One region of the Undibacterium sp. Di26W genome, then DNA from elsewhere that is predicted to be linked to it. Evidence: predicted binding sites of a transcription regulator. Region 1 holds the regulator's gene; each other region holds the start of a gene.
The links. Region 1 encodes FliA, which starts transcription of late flagellar genes. Its sites were predicted from a motif close to CTAAAGTTTNNNNNNNNNNNGCCGNTA; they were not measured.
Positions count from the first base shown of each region.

Region 2: the regulator FliA is predicted to act here: its motif matches at 2,074-2,100, upstream of ACO0LM_RS07945 (flagellin).
Region 3: the regulator FliA is predicted to act here: its motif matches at 4,324-4,350, upstream of ACO0LM_RS26805 (flagellar protein FlaG).

Region 1 covers NZ_JBMPOR010000005.1:295,537-302,548, forward strand. Annotated here, with positions in the region: gene ACO0LM_RS09205 (flagella synthesis protein FlgN) at 1-2, shown strand, start outside; gene motD (flagellar motor protein MotD) at 147-983, opposite strand; gene ACO0LM_RS09215 (flagellar motor protein) at 1,017-1,757, opposite strand; gene ACO0LM_RS09220 (RNA polymerase sigma factor FliA) at 1,739-2,470, opposite strand; gene ACO0LM_RS09225 (MinD/ParA family ATP-binding protein) at 2,475-3,317, opposite strand; gene flhF (flagellar biosynthesis protein FlhF) at 3,310-4,644, opposite strand; gene flhA (flagellar biosynthesis protein FlhA) at 4,641-6,728, opposite strand; gene flhB (flagellar biosynthesis protein FlhB) at 6,725-7,012, opposite strand, start outside.
Region 2 covers NZ_JBMPOR010000005.1:23,485-30,496, reverse strand. Annotated here, with positions in the region: gene ACO0LM_RS07950 (flagellar protein FlaG) at 1-314, opposite strand, end outside; gene ACO0LM_RS07945 (flagellin) at 415-1,902, opposite strand; gene ACO0LM_RS07940 (tetratricopeptide repeat protein) at 2,344-4,548, shown strand; gene rfbF (glucose-1-phosphate cytidylyltransferase) at 4,545-5,315, shown strand; gene rfbG (CDP-glucose 4,6-dehydratase) at 5,319-6,446, shown strand; gene ACO0LM_RS07925 (dTDP-4-dehydrorhamnose 3,5-epimerase family protein) at 6,475-7,012, shown strand, end outside.
Region 3 covers NZ_JBMPOR010000034.1:17,793-24,804, forward strand. Annotated here, with positions in the region: gene ACO0LM_RS26780 (YjgN family protein) at 1-730, opposite strand, end outside; gene ACO0LM_RS26785 (lipocalin-like domain-containing protein) at 957-1,529, opposite strand; gene ACO0LM_RS26790 (quinone oxidoreductase family protein) at 1,560-2,531, opposite strand; gene ACO0LM_RS26795 (LysR family transcriptional regulator) at 2,648-3,532, shown strand; gene ACO0LM_RS26800 (isochorismatase family protein) at 3,641-4,171, shown strand; gene ACO0LM_RS26805 (flagellar protein FlaG) at 4,407-4,784, shown strand; gene ACO0LM_RS26810 (hypothetical protein) at 4,800-5,759, shown strand; gene ACO0LM_RS26815 (pyridoxal phosphate-dependent decarboxylase family protein) at 5,953-7,012, shown strand, end outside.

The sequences.
Region 1 (7,012 bases):
GACACCGCCGACAGATGCGTCCCCATAAAAAAACAGACCCTCGGGTCTGTTTTTGTTTTAGCGTACCAAACATAATGCAGTCTCGCATCAAAATCTCACATCTGAGTCTCACATCAAAGTCCAGCATCACCGTTCGCATCACAATTTTATCGCAGAGGTGTCGTCACAGCAGCCGGCACCGATACAGGCGCTGGTGCAGCCACAGAGGCTGGCGCCGTCGGCGAGATGGGCACATCCACCACCGGCTCAGGTAATACCGCCAGTATGGTCACCGATACCCGGCGGTTCCTGGCCCGGCCTTCGGTCGTGTCATTGTCACTGACCGGCAATTTCGCCCCCTGCCCTACGGCTGTCACCCTGATTTCATCGACACCGTTTTCAGTCAGCAACCTGGCCACCGTACTGGCGCGTACCGCCGATAATTCCCAGTTGGAGGGGAAAATCGGGTTCTTGATGGGTATATTATCGGTATGCCCCTCGACCTGTATGGCATGGGTATCGACCTTGAGGACGCTGGCAATCGCTTTCAAGGCCTGCACCGAATCTATATTCAGACGTGCCTCGCCCGGTGCAAACAACAGGCTGGCATTGATTTCTATGGTGATGCCGCGACTGGTCTGACTGACCCTGACCTTGCCTTCCCGCACCAGCGGTTCCAGCACCGTCAGGATATCCTTGGCCATGGTCGTCATTTGCGCCTTTTCTTTTCGCAAGGCTTCATTTGCGCGGCTGTTTTTTACCAGTGGCAGGGGGTCAAGCTTGACAATGGGTTCATTCGGTCTATCCACGGTCTTGGGATTCACCATGACCTTGCCAAAAGCCCCGGTCAGCGAATTCGACAAGACCCGGTATTTGCCCTCATTCAGAGAAGAAATCGCATACATCACCACAAAGAAAGCAAACAGCAGGGTAATAAAATCGGCGTAAGAAACCAGCCAGCGATCGTGGTTCTCGGGTTCTTCGTGGTATTTTCTTCTGGCCATAGGGTTCTTTAAGGCATCACAGCAGGCAAGCCATCAATTTCTATGATTGGTTAATCGCTCTTCCACCACACGCGGGCTGTCGCCCAGGGCAATACTGTAAAAAATATCAGACAACATTTCCCGTCGCGTGACTTCCCTGTTGATGATCTCTTTGAGCTTGTAACTGACCGGCAAAAACAACAGATTGGCCATGCCCACGCCATAAATCGTTGCCACAAAGGCCACCGCAATGCCACCGCCCAGCTTGGATGGGTCAGTCAGGTTTTCCATCACATGTATCAAGCCCAGCACCGCGCCCAAAATACCGATGGTGGGTGAATAACCGCCCGCCGCTTCCCAGATCTTGGCAGCCTGGCGCTGTTCCATCTCATACAGCGAAATATCGACATCCAGGATATCCTTGAGCCGGATCGGGTCAATGCCATCTATCACCAGGCGCAACCCTTTGCTGATGAAGGGATCGGTTGACGCATTCATATAGCGTTCCAGGCTGAGAAAGCCCTCCCTCCTGGCGACCACACTCCAGACCAGAGCTTCTTCAACATTCTTTTTGCTGTTGTCCGGCGGCTCTGACACCACCCAGCGCAACATGCGTACGCCCCGCATAAAGGCCTTGATGCGGCTTTGCATCAGCACCGCGCCGATGGTACCCACCACTACGATGACAAAAGCAGCAGGCTGCACCAGGGAAGAAAGACGGCCACCTTCCAGCAACTGACCAGAAACGATGCCGACAACTATCAGTAAAAGTCCGACTATGCTAGCCCAGTCCACGCCTTCTCCCTTAAGTACGCCCTGAGCCTGGCTACCGCCTGACTATGCAATTGCGACACCCGTGATTCGGAAACACCCATCACGGCCCCGATTTCCTTCAAGTTCAATTCTTGCTCATAATACAAGCCCATCAGCAATTTTTCACGTTCGGGCAAGCTGTCAATCGCCCCGATCACGGCGTCACGGAAATCATCATTCAACAAATCCTGCAGGGGATCGCCCGACAGATCGGAACAATAATGATCGAGGAAATGCTCTTTGGTGTCGGCGTCATGAAAGTCTTCGTAATACACCAGTTGATGGCCGCCACTATCGGTCAGCATGTCCTGGTATTCCTCCAGCGACAGCTTGAGTGACTTGGCGACCTCGGTTTCCAGAGGTGGCCTGCCCAGCTTTTGCTGCAGGGTATTCATGGCATTTTCTATCTTACGCATGTTCTGGCGTACGCCGCGCGGCAACCAGTCGCTGCTGCGTAACTCATCCAGCATGGCCCCGCGTATGCGCTGCACGGCATAGGTTTCAAACTGGGCACCATGCGTGTCTTCATAGCGGTTAACGGCATCCAGCAAACCTATCATGCCCGCCTGCACAAGATCATCCACCTCCACACTGGGAGGCAGACGCGCCTTCAACTGGTAAGCAAGGCGCTTGACCAGTGGGGCGTGCTCCCGGAGGAGGAAGTTTTTATCTGACTTTCCGCTAGCGGTGTACATGTGATTATATTCCGAGACCGACACCCAGCTCAGGGACTCCCTCTAAACATAATGTCGAACGCGCAGTCGTCGCCAATTGTTCCGCCAGCCGGGAAAAAGCCAGCGAAGCACGCGCTTTTGGAAAAGCATCAATCACGGAGCGTCCCAAATGCGCAGCCTTTCTTACATGTTCATCTTCCGGCACATGGCCGACATAGTGCAAAGGCACAGCCAGATAACGGCTGGCAGCCTGCGCCATATTTGTGTAAATCAATCTCGCCTCATTTTCTGATGCGCCGGATACCAGAATACCGTAACCGCGCCTTCCTACCCTGTTGCTGACCCGCTTGATCAGTCCGTATGCGGCCTTGATCATATGCGGATCGGCAGAAACCTGTATCACCAATTCGCTGTCATCCAGTGATGCCAGCGCAAACGCGTCATTCGCGTTGATGTCGCCATCGACCATCACCAGGTCTGCCTGGTTTGCCACGACATCAAACACTTTGGTCAGTTGCCGTGCACTTTCGGGCGGCAAAGCCGACGACAACGACGCCTGCCTGGTCAGCATCGTCACCGACAAGCCGGCAGCCACCATTTTGATCGCTTCCTTCATTGTACGCTGTTGTCTCGCTACATCCAACAAGGTACGATCATTGCTTGCATTCAGCCAGGCACCCACGCTATTGTCCGAGGCCCGCGCATCGATCATCAATACCTCACTGCCCTGCTTTGCCAGCGATACACCCAGATTAACCAACATGCCACTTTTTTCATCTTCCTTCAAGGCCGACAGGAAAGTGAACACCCTGGGTTTGGGGCTGGCCAGCATACGGCGCAAGCCTTCTGCCTGATCAAAACTAGCCAAGGGACACCTCCCTGGACACAGCAGCACGCGCGCCATTCCCGGCGCCCATGGTGCCAGCCATCAGCAAAGGCAATTCTTCATCCAGCAGGCGGAAGGCGGCTGTCTCACGTTTCAGTTTAAAGGCACGGTCTATCAGGTACAGCTTATTGGCGATATGCAGATCTTCTGGCACCCGCTGGCCGCTGGCAACGTAATACACCATGAGTTTCTGGCGTATCGCAATATCCAGCGCACCACCTATGGTGGCAGCTTCGTCGAGCTTAGTGAAAATGCAACCCGCCAGACCATTGCCCTGGTAAGCGCGTACCACTTCGCTCAGGGTTTCGCCGGTGGAGGTGGCATTCAGGCACAGCAGGCGCTTTACCGGAGTGTCTGTTCCTGACAACATGGCAAGCTGTTCGGTCACCATTTTATCGCGCTGACTGACACCCACAGTATCAATCAATACCGTATGCTTGTTCTTGAGTTCGGACAAGGCGATGCGCAAATCTGCCTCATCCTTGACGGCATGCACCATGACGCCGAGTATCTTGCCGTAAATGCGCAATTGTTCAAAACCGCCAATACGGTAGCCGTCAGTAGTGATCAAGGCCAGTTTGGAAGGCCCATGGCGCATCACGCAGCGCGCCGCCAGCTTGGCCGTGGTCGTGGTTTTGCCGACGCCGGTCGGCCCTACCAGCGCATACACACCGCCTTTTTCCAGCATTTCGTTTTCATTGTCGATGGTGGACAGATTACGCACCAGCGTATTCTTGATCCAGTCCAGGCCATTTTCGACCTTGCCAGCTTCCGGCAATTTTTCCACCAGATAGCGTGACAAGCCTGCACTGAAACCCGTGGCCAGCATTTCACGCAGGATTTCTGCCTTCTGCGGATGCCGCTTCTGGGTCTGGGTCCAGGATATTTCTGCCAGTTGTGACTCCAGCATGCTGCGCATGGAGCGGATTTCCGACATCACATTATTCAATTCACCGGCGCTGACAGCCGCTTCAATATCGGCATCCAGGGCGATCGCCGGTTTCAGCGGTCGACGGATGACGGCCGCTGCTTCAACTTGTGCTTCGGCCTGTGCTTCAGCCTGATAGCGCGGTGCAAAGCGCGGTGTATCGGGTATGCGTGGCAGTGGTAGCGCTGGTGACACCAGTGCTGGCGCTTCATCAGCGGATGAAGGTGCAATGGCACTGATGGCTTCATCCGCCATGGCCAGTATCTCAACCTTGCCGCCGACATTGCGGTTGGACAAAATCACCGCATCAGCGCCCAGGGCATCCCGCAACATGCGCAAAGCTTCGCGAGAAGTATTTGCGGTAAATTTTCTGACGTTCATGATTGCGCTCCAACCAGGCTGGTGACTTTAATTGTTTTTGTTTCAGGTAATTCTGCGTGCGATAAAACTTTCAGTTGCGGCACCGTGCGACGCAAGAAGCGCGACAGCAGGGCCCGCAGCGGTGCTGGCACCAGCAAGACGGGTGTCAGGCCCAATTGTTCCTGGTGCTGGGCAGCGGCTTCGGTCTGGGTAGCCAATGTGTCTGCCAGACCCGGCTCAATACCGGCACCATCGGCACCACTGGTCTGCAGGGCTTGCATCAGCAGGCGCTCCAGACGGTTATCCAGCGTCATGACGGTCAGTTCATTCCCGGTTGGGAAAATCTGCTGCACGATGGCACGGCCAAGCGCAATCCGCACCTGGGCAGTCAGCTCAGCGGCATCCTGGGTATGCATGGCCTGTTCTGACAGGCATTCAATGATGGTACGCATATCACGGATATGCACGCCTTCAATCAACAGGTTCTGCAAGACTTTTTGCAACACAGACAAAGGCAGGATTTTCGGTACCAGTTCTTCCACCATCTTCGGCATATCCTTGGCCAGGTGATCCATCAGCAACTGCACTTCCTGACGACCCAGCAACTCGGCAGCATGCGAAGTGATCAAATGATTCAGATGCGTGGCGATGACGGTACCCGAATCGACGACGGTATACCCCATCGCCTGCGCCTGATCGCGCATGCCGCCATCGATCCATACGGCAGGCAGGCCAAAGGCTGGATCATTCGTGACAGTACCTGGCAAATTGCCAGTGACCATGCCCGGATTGATCGCCAGATACTGGCCGCTAAGGGCTTCACCAACACCGACTTCCACCCCTTTGAGAGTGATGCGATAGGCCGAAGGCTTGAGCTCAAGATTGTCACGGATATGTACAGGCGGTGACAAAAAGCCGACTTCCTGCGCAAATTTTTTGCGTATACCCTTGATACGACGCAGCAACTCGCCTCCCTGGTTTTTATCCACCAGCGGGATCAGGCGGTAACCCACTTCCAGGCCCAGGGTATCGACTGGCAAAATATCCTGCCAGGTGGCTTCTTCCATCTCTTGCGGTGCGGCTGCGGGCGCATCCTGTTTTTCATCCATGGCGGGCGGCATCTGATTGCGTTTGTTCAGCAAATAACCACCGCCGCACAAGATTGCAGCCAGCAAGATGAAGGCGATATGCGGCATGCCGGGTATCAAACCCATGCCGCCGATAATGCCGCCGGTAATAATCATGACCTGCGGTTTGGCAAACAACTGGCCGATCAACTGACCACTGATATCCTGGTCACTGGCGACACGCGATACCACCACACCGGCTGCAGTAGAAATGATCAAGGAAGGAATCTGTGCCACCAGGCCATCACCAATCGCCAGCAGCGTGTAGTTTTTCAGCGCCGAGGCAAAATCCAGGTCATGCTGGACCATGCCGACAATCAGGCCGCCGACGATATTGATCACGGTAACCATGATGCCGGCCACCGCATCACCACGTACATATTTACTGGCACCGTCCATGGCACCATAAAATTCGGCTTCTTGCGCGACTTCAGTACGGCGGCGGCGTGCTTCCTGTTCAGCAATAAGGCCGGCGTTCAGGTCGGCATCAATCGCCATCTGTTTGCCTGGCATCGCATCCAGGGCAAAACGGGCACCGACTTCAGCAATACGGCCCGCACCCTTGGTCACCACGGTAAAGTTAATGATGGTCAGGATGATAAACACCACGATACCGACAGTGTAATTGCCACCAATCAGAAAGTGACCAAAAGCCTCAATCACCTTGCCCGCTGCATCCGGGCCGGTATGGCCCTCGGTCAAGACAACCCGGGTAGAGGCCACGTTCAGCGACAGGCGCAACATGGTACTGACCAGCAAAACAGTTGGAAACACCATGAAATCCAGCGGCTTGATGGTGTACAGGCTGGTCAGCAAAACGATAATCGCAATCGCAATATTGAAGCTGAAAAACACGTCCAGTACAAAGGCCGGCAAGGGCAAGATCATCATTGCCAGCATCAGGATAATCAGGAAAGGCGCGGCCAGCGCCCGGGTATTCATACCATTCATCCAGGCAGGTAATTTGAGGCTATTCATACTGCGGCTCCTGCTTGATTATTCGGGTCCAGCTCAGGTGGTACATATAAGTCATTCGGTTCCATCGGCTTGTTTCCTGCGCCTGGGCGATAACTGCGTAACTGGTAGACATACGCCAGCACCTCGGCCACGGCGGCGTACAAGGCTTCGGGAATTTCATCGCCCAGCTCAGTGTGCTTGAACAGTGCACGTGCCAGCGGTGGCGCTTCCAGCAAAGGCACCTTGTGTTCCTGTGCCAGTTCACGAATCTTGGCTGCCACAGCATCAGCCCCCTTGGCCACCAC
Region 2 (7,012 bases), 270 kb from region 1:
GAAGGAATCTGACGCAATACCTCTTTAGTTTGCTGGTCAATTACCTTTACGACTACTTTATTACTATGTTCCTCTACACTGAATTCTAGAGACTGTGACAGAGATTGGATAGTTTTATTGATATCGTCGACTGCCTTGATCACTTTATCGATGCTTGGCGGTGACGATGCAGATGATGTCGCTTTGACGGCATCGATGGTTTGCGTTGAAGCAGCCGCCGACTTGTATACCGATGCACTGGCGTCAGTTCCTGCTGGTCTGTCCGTGATCAGTTGTCCAGATTGAGAAGTGTTCCCTATCGATCGGATGTCCATGATCTTTTCCTTCAAGAAAAATACCCCTGGTCAAAATGTTGACCAGGGGGACATGCTTTATGCTTTAAGTATAGACCTAATTTACATAAGCCTACTGCTATTAGCCACGCAACAGGGCCAGAACACCGTTTGGCAAACCGTTAGCCTGAGCCAAAATCGCTGTACCAGCTTGTTGCAAGACCTGACCGCGTGTCAGCGACGCTGTTTCCTGGGCGAAGTCTGCATCACGGATACGGCTGCGGGATGCTGTCAAGTTTTCAGAGTTAGTCTGCAAGCTTTCAATCGCGGAAGAGAAGCGGTTTTGATACGCACCCAGAGAAGCGCGGGAGCTATTGATCGATTGCAACGCCGCATCAATGGTCGTCAACGCGGCGGTGGCCCCGGCAGCGGTACCCAGATTCAGTGAAGAGACACCCGCACCGACCGTGACCGAAGCAGAAGTGAAACCACCAGTCAGGTTGGCAGCTGTCAGACCAGTACCGGTACCGTTTGCCAGAGTGATACCGGCAGAGCTGGAAGAAGTCAGGGACAGTGTCGAAGTGCTGACGTCAGTTGCGCCAGTTGCCGATACAGTAATACCTGTATTGGCAGCAGCAGCAGCAGCGTTGGTGCTGGCTGTAACGGTGATGTTACGGCCATCAGCAGCAGCCAGTGCAACTGCACCAGTTGTTGTGTTGAATGTAGCAGTAACGCCTGTTTGTGTGCTGACCGCATTCACAGCAGCTGCTACCTGTGCACCACGTTGTGCGCCGGAAGTCGAAGCATTCAAGGCACCCAGATTCACGCCGTTAATAGTGATGTCGCCGGAGGCAATCGCTGTTGCGGATGTGCTGGCTGTACCGGCAATGGTTGTCGAACCTACAGTTGCGGTTACGCCTGTGCTGCCGCTGATCGCATTGATTGCTGCTGCTTTTGAAATACCGCTGCCTGTGGAGTTGGAGAAAGATACGCCGTCAGCTGCAGATGCGCCAACCTGGAAGCCGTTGATGGACAGGTCACCGGCAGCAAGGGCTGTCGTGGTAACTGCACCGGCACCGGCTACTGTCGTAGCGTAGCTGGAAGATGCACCAACACCCAGGGCGCTAGATTTTGCGCTGGTGATGGAAGCGATACTGATTTGATCGTTTGCTGTACCGTTGGCGCCAACTTGGAAAGTTTGTGCAGAGAAGCTACCGTCGAGCAGGTTCACGCCGTTGAAGTTGGTGCTGCTGGCAACGCGGTTAATTTCAGAAATCAGCTGACTTGCTTCGTTGTTCAGAGCGGCACGATCAGAAACACTGTTGGAGCCGTTGGCAGATTGTACGGCCAGATCACGAATACGTTGCAAGTTGGAACCGATCTGTTGTAACGCGCCCTCAGCGGTTTGCGCCAGAGAGATACCGTCGTTCGCATTACGTGCAGCTTGGTTCAAGCCGCCGATTTGGGAAGACAGACGTTCGGAAATTGCCAGACCAGCAGCATCATCTTTCGCGCTATTAATACGCAGACCGGAAGACAGACGTTGCAGGGAAGTGTTCAGCGCAGATTGCGATGTAGTCAAGTTGCGTTGTGCATTCAGCGATGCAATATTGGTATTAATAACAGCCATGGTAATTCTCCCTAAGTTATTCAAATTGGCGTAGTAGCCTGAAACTTTGGTCTTTCGTGCTGACTATTGGACCGCCGTTGTAAAGGGTATCGGTAGAGACTAAAAAAGTTTTAGCGTGTTTCTGAAAATAAATGTTATTTTTTTCGCTCAAGTTTTAAAGATGTTTCCGCTTGTCGGCGCTTTTTTTAAATACTTTAGGGCTAAATTTGATTTAGTTTTAGGGTCTTATTTAACATATGGAAACGAAATCATTAGCTATACAATAAGCCTGAGCTGGGTAGTTTCTGGTATTTTCCTGTTTAAAATGGCAGTGCGCAGGCAATGCTGTCTTTATTGCAACACAAAAATGCGGGGAAATGGGCAGAAATGCAAAATCAGCTTAGTTGATCAACTAAGCGGCTTATTTGTTTAATAATAATTACACCTTATCAGGGCGCAGGCATGAGCAAATCCAGTTTTGATGCACGAAAGGCAATGCGCGAAGTGAATAAGCACTTTGATGCAGGTGCTTTGCCCGAGGCCAAACAGGTTTGCCTGAATATCATCAGGCATTTCCCCCGTCATCCGGATGCGCTGTATGCCCTGGCCAGGATATGCGGTGACCTGAATCAGTGCGACGAAGGCGTCCAGTACCTGAAACTGGCATTCGACGTGATGCCACATTTTCCGGATAACAGGAAAATCGCTTTCGGTATCTTTAATAAATACCTGCTCAGTAAACAATATGCGCAACTGGAAGAGGTCAGTTTGTGGCTGTCCAAATACCTGCCGCGTGACGGCATAGTCTGGGATTACCTGGGTGTGGCCCGCATCGAGCAGGCTAAATTTCCCGAGGCACTCACAGTATTGACCAAGGCGCTGGAGCTGTTGCCCACCAATCCGCACGTCCTGGTGAATATGGGTAATGTCCTGATTTCCCTGGAACGCTGTGCCGACGCCATCGTCTATCTGGAAAAAGCCCTGGCGATACAGCCGACCATGGTGGTGGGCCTGAACAATCTGGGTAATGCCATGCGCTTTATCGGCAGGACCGAAGAAGCCATAGAAAATATATCCAAGGCCATACAGCTCGACCCAAGCCTGCCTTACCTGTTTAATAATCTGGGACTGGCCTACCGTGAACATGGCATGTACAGCTTCGCCATTTTGCAATACCGGCATGCCCTGGAGCTGCAACCGGAGCTGTTGCAGGTCTATCCTAACCTGATTGATGCCTTGCGCCAGAATGGCCAGGTACAGGAATCGATAGAATGCGGCCAGCATGCATTGACACTGACCCAGGACATTCCTGAAATCTGGGCAGCCTATGGTGACACCCTGCGTGAAGCCAACCACCTGGATGCAGCCATCGAAGCCTATATCAAGGCCTTGTCATTCAGGGAAGACGGACAGTCTTCTTTCAATCGCAAGATCTACACCAATTTATTGTTTTGCCTGAATTACCACCCGGACCTGACGCCAGAGGTGATTTATAACGCCTACCATGAATTTGACTTGCGTTTTGCCGCACCGCTGAAAGCCCAGTGGAAGAAGTTTGAGAATGCGCGCATCCCTGGCAAGCGCCTGAAGGTGGGTTATGTGACCCAGGCTTTCTATAATCATGTGTGTAAATATTTCTTGTTACCACTGCTGGAAGGGCATGACAAGGAACAGGTGGAGGTCTACGCCTATGCCAATCCCCCATTTGAAGACGATGTCACTGCCTATTATAAAAAGCAGATCGACCATTGGGTGCCAACGCGTGACATGACCGATGATGTGCTGGCTGACAGAATACGGGCGGACGGTATCGATATCCTGGTCGACGTTGCCGGGCATACCAATGGTAACCGCCTGCCGGTATTTGCCCGCAAGCCCGCGCCAGTGTCCCTGCATTGGCTGGAATATGGCTATACCACCGGTCTGAGTGCTATTGATTATTACCTGACCGACAAACCGACCATCACCGACAATTGCGCGCATCTGTTTGCCGAAAAAGTCTGGTGCCTGGATGGGCCTGCTTATGTATACAGGCCGGATACCAGAAGGGCAGAACTGGGCCCACCACCATTTGAATCAACCGGGGTGGTTACCTTTGGCAGCCTGTCGCGTTCGACACGTATCAACCATAGGGTGGTGCGGGTGTGGGCAACCATACTTGATGCCATGCCAAATTCACAACTGATCATCAATAGCGGCGATTTCAAGGACCCCCAGGTGCAGGATGAAATGGCATCGCGCTTCATGCGCTACGGCATAGACCGCTCAAGGCTGCTGATCGGCTTCAGTACACCTTCGTGGGAAGTGCTCAAGCATATTGATATTGGTCTGGATTGTTTCCCGCATAATTCCGGGACGACTTTGCTGGAATCTCTGTATATGGGGATTCCCTTCATCTCCCTGACGGACCGGCCATCGGTAGGGCGTATCGGTGCCAGTATCCTGACAGCGGCAGGGCATGAAGAGTGGATTGCCAATACGGAAGACGAATACGCCCAGAAAGCAATCATCCTGGGGCATGATCTTGACACCTTGCGCCATCTGCGTGGCAGTTTGCGTACAGAAATGGAACAATCGCTACTGATGGATGAACCGGCATTTGCCCGTTCAGTAGAAAAAGCCTATCGTCAGATGTGGAATATCTATTGTGAAGGACCCGAGCAATGAAAGCAGTTATCCTGGCCGGCGGTTTGGGAACACGCATTTCCGAAGAGACCCATCTCAAGCCCAAACCCATGATAGAAATTGGTGGCCACCCGATACTCTGGCACATCATGAAATCCTATTCGGCCCACGGCGTGAATGAGTTCGTCATTTGCTGCGGCTACAAGGGTTACCTGATCAAGGAATATTTTGCCAATTATTTTTTGCACATGTCGGATGTCACTTTCAATATGCAAAACAATAGTATGGAAGTGCATGAGCATCATGCCGAACCCTGGAAGGTGACGCTGGTGGATACCGGTGAAGACACCATGACCGGCGGCAGGCTCAAACGGGTTGCCCGTTATCTGCAAAATGAAGAGGCTTTTTGCTTTACCTATGGCGACGGGGTGGCGGATCTGGATATTGCTGCTTCCATCGCCTTTCACAAGGCGCATGGCAAACTGGCTACCGTAACCGCGGTCTTGCCCCCGGGGCGCTATGGTGCGCTGGAGCGTGAAGGTGACCTGGTTGCCGGTTTTACCGAAAAACCGCGCGGTGACGGTGGTTGGATCAATGGTGGCTATTTTGTCCTGTCTCCCAAAGTACTGGATTTGATCGATGGCGACCCCATCAGTTGGGAATCCGAGCCTTTAAACGGGCTGGCGGCGCGGCAGGAATTGATGGCCTTTGAGCATTCCGGGTTCTGGCAACCCATGGATACTCTGCGTGAGAAAAATCTGCTGGAAGATTTGTGGCAGTCAGGAAATGCCCCGTGGCGGGTGTGGTAAACCATGACGGCAAGCATACAAAACATTGTTCAACATAGTTATGCCGTTCCCGATGCCGGGTTTTGGCGCGGTAAACGGGTGCTGCTGACCGGGCATACCGGTTTCAAGGGTGCCTGGTTTGCCAACTGGCTGGCACGCATGGGGGCGATAGTGCATGGATTGGCACTGCCACCAGAGTCGCGCCCGAATCTGTTTGATGCGCTGGAGATTGATAAAAAGATACATAGCCACTTTGGCGACATACGTCAGTTTGACATTGTCAAACAGGCGGTGGATGCGGCCCAGCCTGACATTGTGTTTCATCTGGCGGCCCAGGCACTGGTCAGAGCCAGTTATAAACAACCACTGGCGACTTTTGAAACCAATGTGATCGGCACCGCCAACCTGCTTGAAGCATTGCGTGGTCGCACGGACGTGAAAGTTGCCCTGATTGTGACTACCGACAAGGTATACCGCAACCGCGAGCAATTGGCACCGTATCCCGAAACCGCAGAATTGGGCGGGCATGACCCGTATAGCGCCAGCAAGGCGGCATCAGAACTGGTATTGGCCAGCTATCGCGCTTCTTTCCTGCAAGCGCAGGGCACCAGCATACTGGCCGCACGGGCTGGCAATGTCATTGGCGGTGGCGACTGGTCGGAAGACCGCCTGTTGCCGGACGCCGTCCGGGCCTGGCGTAATGGTGACACCCTGCAAATCAGGCGGCCGGATTCAGTACGTCCCTGGCAACATGTATTGGAGCCACTGGCGGCCTATTTATGCCTGGCGCAACATGCCTGGGGCAATCCGGCGACCAGCCTGGCATGGAATATAGGCCCGGATGGTGCTGCCAGCGTCAGGGAAGTGGTGCAACTGGCGCATGCTGCCTATGGCAAGGGGCAGATAGCATTCGCTACCGAAATCAGCGGCCCGCATGAAGCCGGATTATTGGCGCTGGATGCAAGCAAGCTCAGAAAGGCGCTGGGGATAGCCCCACGCTGGAAACTGGATGCTGCCGTAGAACACAGCATGCGCTGGTACCGTGATTTTGAAAACGGTATGTCAGCGGATGTGTTGTGCGCACGCGATATGGATGCTTATCTGCAAGCAGCACAATCTACTGCGCAATTACAGCCCGGCCGGCCAGTATGAAGCTTTTAATCACAAAAGGTCGATGAGCATGTCCGGGCGATTTGATTTCTTGCCGACACCGATAGCGGGTTTGCAAATAGTGCAAAGGAAGCCGCTTGGCGATCAGCGCGGTTATCTGCAAAGGCTATTTTGTGCCGACGATATGCAAGAGCTTGGCTGGACAACACCAATAGCACAAATCAACCACACCTATACCACCCGCAAGGGAACATTACGGGGCCTGCATCTTCAATTGCCACCATTTGCCGAGATGAAGCTGGTCAGTTGCATGAAAGGGGAGGTGTGGGATGTCGCAGTGGATTTGCGCGCAGGCTCGCCGCATTTCCTGCAATGGCACGCCGTCTTGCTGTCTGCCGAAAATCAGCGCTCTTACCTGATACCGGCTGGCTTTGCCCACGGCTTCCAGACCATGACGGATGAGGTGGAAATGTTGTATTGTCATAGCCAGCCTTACATGCCAGCCAGTGAAATGGGCGTGCACCCCATGGATAGCCGTTTGGCCATCACCTGGCCCCTGGCGGTGAGCGACATGTCAGACCGGGACAATCGTGGAATATCGCTGGATA
Region 3 (7,012 bases), on a different contig from region 1:
AAGCTAAGAAGACGGCAGCAGCGCCACCTTTTGTTCCATGCGTGAGTGAACCCAGTGCCACCGTACCGCCAAAGCCGACAATGATGACGACTATGCCAACGATCATGATGCCTATGCCCAATAAATAGGCTTTATAAAACGCGCCAGAACCGGCATTAAAAGAAAAATGCGTGCTGCCGAAACGGCTTTCATTGTGCTGGAACTGCTTCAGGCGCTGATGAAAGACCGGTGCCAGCAAGTACAGGGTGATGCCTGTCAGGAAAGGCCACAGCAAGAACGTGGTATATGCCTGTTGCGCAGTCCCCCGGAAACCAAAGCGTATGCCACGATAGCTGGAGTTATACAACTTGAATTGCAGGCTTTTCCAGACCAGCCAGGGCATGATCATTGCCATCAGCACCACCATGGCCCCCCCCAGTGCAAGCGAGTATTTGAAAGCCATGTTGTAGCAAAAGAAAAAGACAAAGGCCACCACGCGACCCTTGAGGATGGCCATGGCATTGCCGTGGTATTCAAAACTGCTGCCACCCAGATGCGTGCTGGAATACAGATAACGGTTGCGACGCACCTTGGCCCAGGCAGAATAAATGCCCAGGGTAAGGATGGTCAGCAATAAATTGACGATCCAGATACGGAAATATTCACTGCCGCTGCCCCTGAATTCAAGTTGCAATGTCCCGGTTGGCTGTTGGTGGCTTGCTGAAAAGCCATGACTTTGAAAGTTATCCATACTTGTGTTTCCCCATGCACTTATTTTTTTAGAGCATCGACAATCGCATGGGGTTGGTATTAAGTCAAGTACATTTCAAGTACATTAATCCTCTGGCCACCCATCGCGGCCAGCTTTACCACAAAGGGCGATGGGGGGATAGATAATGTGTCTTTATGGCAATGACAAGTCAGGCTGGTTACGCGGTGGTGGGCAGTATGGCGCAAGCCCCCCGGTACCGTATTTTTTATCGTATCTTTTTCCAGATGGAGATAGCCGTCGTACCGTTGCCGCTGGCACTGGCTGGTACGTGGTAGCTAAGTACGTCTGCCTTCAGTTCAAACTGCCTGGCTTGCTCGCTGCCATCCCAGTTGGGGAAAGACGCGTGTTCGATACGGAAGATCAGGACATTGCGTTCCACATCAATAAAACAGCGACCATAGTGTGCGCTGGTGTCGAGCGCGGCGGCACGGAATTCATTCTCTGACCCCTTGCGCTTGTCGCCATTGGCAAATTTGGTCCTTTCTGCCTTGTAGATTTGCAGGGAATAGCGGCCCGTGTCGTCAATAATCAGCAAACCCTGGGGATTGGCCCCAAAGGTTTCGCCCCGGCTGCCATCGGCACGGATTTCTGGCGCACCGATCAGCGTCCAGGTGCCGGTCAGGCGCTTTTGTGCCTGTTCATTCTGGTCACTATCCTGTTGCATCAGGGCGCAGGCGGGCAGGCTGATGCAGCTTATGCTGGCGATGCAGATCAGTAGCAAGCTTCTTATGCTATTCAGGCTTCTCAGGCCAGCAAGTGAGCGTAACAATGTGTTCATGGTCATCCTTGGTGAGTGGGGTAATGCGCCTCAGTTGGGGGCGTCCACAGTGAGTAGCAATTTGCCGGTGGTCTTGCGTGATTCGAGATCGGCATGGGCCTGTGCCGCCTGTGCCAGCGGATAGCTGCCACCTATGCGCGGCCGCAAAATGCCTTCACGCAGCCAGCCCAGCACACGCTGGCTGCGGGCGGCCAGGCTGGCAGCATCGGCCACATGGTGGGCCAGGGTGGGGCGGGTGAAGAACAGGGAACCGCTACGGCACAGCGTCATGGGATCGATAGGCGGCACATTGCCGCTGGATTGGCCAAACAGCACCAGCGAACCCAGCGGGCGCAATACCGCCATGCTGCCCTGGTAGGTGCTCAGGCCGACCGAGTCATACACCACGTTCACCCCCTGTTGCTGGGTCAGTTCTCTCACCGCCACGACAAAATCCGTTTCGGTATAGCGGATGACATGGTCGGCACCGGCCTGGCGGGCCAGTTCTTCCTTGGCGGCGGTCGATACCGTCGTCAGTACGGTGGCACCCTTGTGTTTCAATAGCTGGATCAGCAGCAGGCCAACGCCACCCGCACCGGCATGCACCAGCGCACGGTCGCCGGCCTTGATCTGGTAGCTGGTTTCGGCCAGGTATTGCACGGTGACACCCTGCATGATGACGGCGGCTGCCTGCGGGTTGCTGATGTCATCTGGCAGGCGTACCAGCTTCCAGGTCGGGATGCTCAGATATTCGGCATACGAACCGGGCTGCGACAACCAGGCCACCCGGGTGCCGGCGGGCAAATCGGCATTGCCCTCGGCCACGACACCCGCCCCTTCGGTACCAGGGATGGCAGGCAGGACCGCAGGGTTTTGCCCGTTGCGCTGATACACGTCGGCATAGTTGATGCCGGCAATGTCGACGCGCACCAGTACTTCTCCTTCTTTTGGGATTGGCGTGGGCAGGTCGGTGAGTTGTAAAACTTCCGGGCTGCCTTGGGTCAGTATTTGTATGGCTTTCATTTCTATTCTTTCTGTGTACTGTTTAAGTTGAGGGGGCGTTGTTGCACATAGCTTAGACAAAGCAGGCCTTAAATAAAATTACTGAAAAATTCGCCTGGACTGTGCATAATTGCACCATGATGAATTGGGACGATTTACGGTTTTTTCTGGCGCTGGTCGATAGCGGTACGCTGACCGGGGCCGCGCGTCGCCTGCAGGTGGAACACACCACCGTGGCACGCCGCATCGATGCACTGGAAGCGGCATTGGGCTTGCGCCTGTTTGACAGGCTGGTGCGTGGCTGGCAATTGACAGTGGAAGGGCAACACCTAGTGCCGCATGCGCGGGAAGTGGAAGAGCGCTGGTTTTCGTTCGAGCGAAAAGCCCTGAGCGCTGGGCAAATGGAAGGCGTGGTGCGCATTTCTGCCGCCCCCACCCTGACATCATTTGTGCTGGCCCCCAACCTGAAAAACCTGCACGCCGCCTTGCCCGGTCTGGAACTGGAATTGTTTGCCGAAAAACACGAAGTCAGCCTGGGCCGGCGCGAAGCCGATATTGCCCTGCGCATGTCACGTCCGCAAGCGGCGGGCCTGGTCATCAAGGCAGTGGCTACCGTCCAGTACGGCCTGTATGCCAGCAAAAGTTATTTGAAAGGAAGCAAGCGCAGCGACTGGCAGTTTGCCGCCTATGAAAAAACTTCCGGCACGCCCCATCACCAGTGGCTGGAAAACATGCTCGATGCTGATCCATCCAGGGTGTTGTTGCGCAGCAATGATCAACTGGTGTTGCGTCAGGTGGTGGCCGCCGGCATGGGGGTGACGGTATTGCCGCATTACCTGGCTAAAGGGATGGGTAGCCGTAGCAGTGACTTGCAAAGGATAGATGACCCGCTTTGCCCCCTGCAGCGCAAGCTGTGGCTGGTCATGCATGATGATGTACGCCGTTCTGTGCGGGTGAGGGCCGTGGCAGATCAGTTGATCAGCTTGTTGGCCAGTAAAGCGGTACAGGATGTGCTAGCCTGATAGTATGCCCGTCAGATGATGTGCAAGTGCTGCAAGGCAGACCTTGCACTGCACCATATTGGGGCTAACGCGGTATCATGTGGCTTTGGACAGGCAAGCAACAGCACAATGAACACCTTACTCATTATCGATATGCAGAACTCATGGGTGAATGGCACCACGCCCCGCTATGATAAAGAGGGAGTGGTCGCCCGCATCCAGCATGCGATTGAAGTCACGCGCCAGCATGGCGGGCAAATCATTTATATCCGTCATGCCAATGATGACGCAATGATAGGCTCTGACGGCTGGGAAGTGATACCCGAGCTGCCGTTTACACCAGGCGATGTGTTCGTCGATAAAACCGCCTGCGATTCCTTTGCTGATACCGGCCTGCTGACCCACCTGAAAATCACTGGTGCCCATACTCTGATGGTGTGTGGCCTGGCGACTGAATTGTGCATCGATACCACCATACGCTCTGCCGTATCGCATGGTTTTGATGTGATCGCCCTGTCCGACGCCCATACCACCGGCGACCGCCCCCACATGAAGGCCGAAAAAGTCATCGAGCACCATAACTGGATATGGGAAAACCTGTCCACCCCGGCCGACAGTCGCCTGATGGTGCGGACGGTGGCGGAAGTATTTGGGCCTTAGTCACGGCCCATGCTTCCTCGATGTTGCTTACTGGAAATAAATAGTCAGGATGCCAGATTAGTTAACTGATGGCTTTTTGATGGTTTTTGTCTATTTCTTCAGTCGTTCGTCAGCGCAAAACCCCCACCAGGCCGTTTTTTTCAAATAAAAAATTAAACTTTTAAGTACAACTACCGTTAATGATGTTAACGCAGTAATCCGTTTTGATTTTTTACCATTACAGTCGGGGAATGATATGAATATCAGTCAGATAACAGGCGGGGGCACCAGCATCTCTGCTGTTGAGCCTCGACAAAATGTTAAAAGCGCACCAAAACTCGCGCCTGCCGGGCAGGATTTAAGCACTGGCACCGTGGTGCCTGCACAAGATGCAACGCCAGACACGGCAATCAGCAATGCTGAGCTGAAGCAGTCTGTGGATAAAATCAACCGTTTTATCGATTCCAGCAATAGTGTGAATTTAAATCTGGACAGTGGTTCTGGCAAAGTGGTGGTACAGATCGTTGATCGTGAAACCAATACCGTGATCCAGCAGATTCCTTCTGCCCAGGCATTGTCCATCGCCAAGGATCTGGGGGGCAAAACAGGGTTGTTGCTCGACGCCCAGGCCTAAGAGGGTTGATGCGTGATGTTGACGTCTGACCCGGGTTTTTGGCGCGACCAACTGGGCCGTCCGGTTCTTGAAAGACTGGGTGTGGCACCTGCCGAGGTACTCGCCTATGTCGCCTCTGTGAATGCCGGCCAGCAGGCTGGCCAACAGCATATCCCCTCCCAGCAAGCATCACCTGAAGCAGTCGTGCTTGCCGCTGATTTTTTGGCGGATGTGCAAGATGCCATGGCAGAAATGCCGCCATCCCTGTTAACCCTCTTGGCCCGCCCCTTGCTGGGTGTGTATTTTGCGCGTGGCCTGGGTTCATCTGCCCTGACCGATGTGGTCATGACGCCAGATGGCCAGCAACTGGGCATGGTGTGCCTGATGGATGCCGATGCGTTTTTGCATCGTGCTGCCAATGATTGGGCCAGTTGGAAAGAATACACCCCCTTCCTGCCGCAAGACCAGTACCGCATTGATGTCGTCATCGAAACGCCGGACAACGATACGCGAAAAAATGCCATCCAGTTTTTATTGCTGCATGAATTTGGCCATGTCCTCACGGCCAACAGCGAATACCTGCCTGACTGGTGGATAGGTTCCAAACGTTTCAAATCGACCGAAGAATACAGCTACCTGTCGCTGTCATGGCAAATCGCCATGAGTGGCGACGTCATCCCCTTGTTGCGGGAAGATTTCCCGCAACGCAAACACCTGCACTTTTACACTGGCGAACAATTGCCGGGTGAACTGATACCCGAGATTTATCAATCCCTGCAAAAGACCGGTTTCCCCACCTTGTATGCCGCCACCAATGTCTATGACGATTTTGCCGATGGCTTCGCCAGCTATGTGCACCAGGTCATGCTGCAACGCCCGTTTGAAATCAGCATCCGGCAAGGTGGGCAGGTCATCATGCAATTGAGTGATTACTGGTCCGGCCCCAAAGCAAAGGCCAAAGCCAGCGTTTTTGCCGGGATGTTTGCCAGCGCATAATCTGCATGCATCCCAATGGACGTCTCTCTCGTTCGCCATAAAATATTGCCGTTCGGTTACTGTAATCCATTCAAATTTCATCCAAATTAGTTAGCTACATCAATAAAGCTGCAAAAACGCCTGTATTCGCCGCTTTAATCGTCCTAAGCTCATAGATAATTAATGCATATGAATATGACGATCGGGAATGGGCATGGCAGCATCGGACAATGAATCACTGGACCCCAGCGACTGGCAGGCATTGCGGGCGCAAGGGCATCGCATGCTCGACGACATTCTTGACTATGCCGAACACCTGCGCGAGCGGCCGGTCTGGCAACCCATACCGGATGAAGTGCGGGCGCAGTTCAGGCAAACCCTGCCGACTGGCCCCAGTGATTTATCGGCAGTGCACCAGCAATTCATGGAGCATATCCTGCCGTATTCGGTAGGTAACAGCCATCCGGGTTTCATGGGGTGGGTGCACGGCGGCGGCAACCCGGTCGGTACGCTGGCAGAAATGCTGGCAGCGGGCCTGAATGCCAATCTGGGTGGGCGCGACCACATGCCCATCGAAGTCGAAAAACAAGTCACCCGCTGGGTCAGTGCCCTGTTTGATTTTCCTGACACGGCCAGTGGCCTGTTTGTGACCGGCACATCGATGGCCAATTTTATTGCCGTGCTGGTGGCCAGGGCGCGGGCATTGGGTAATCAGGTACGGCAGCAAGGCGTGGCTGGCTGTACGCCCAGGCTGGTGGCATACACGTCTGCCGGTGCCCATGCCTGCATTGCGCAAGCCATGGACATGGCCGGTTTGGGGACCGATGCCTTGCGCGTCATCCCCATGAATGCACAGTTTGAAATGGACACGGCCTTGTTGCAGGCCGCCATACAGGCGGACCGCGCCAAGGGCTTGACTCCTTTCTTTATTGCCGGCACCGCCGGTTCAGTTGATGTCGGCGCGATTGATGACCTGGCTACGCTGGCAAACATCGCCACGCAAGAGCAGTTATGGTTTCATATCGACGGTGCCTTTGGTGCGCTGGCCATGCTGTCACCAGCGCTGGCACCGCGCCTGCAAGGCATACAGCGTGCTGATTCCATTGCCTTTGATTTTCATAAATGGTTGCAGGTACCGTATGACGCCGGGTTTATCCTGGTGCGTGACAGCAAGGCCCATTACGACACCTTTGCCACGCCCGCCAGTTACCTGCGGCGCGAAGCCAAAGGCCTGGCCGCCGGCTCGCCCTGGCCCTGTGATTTTGGCCCCGACC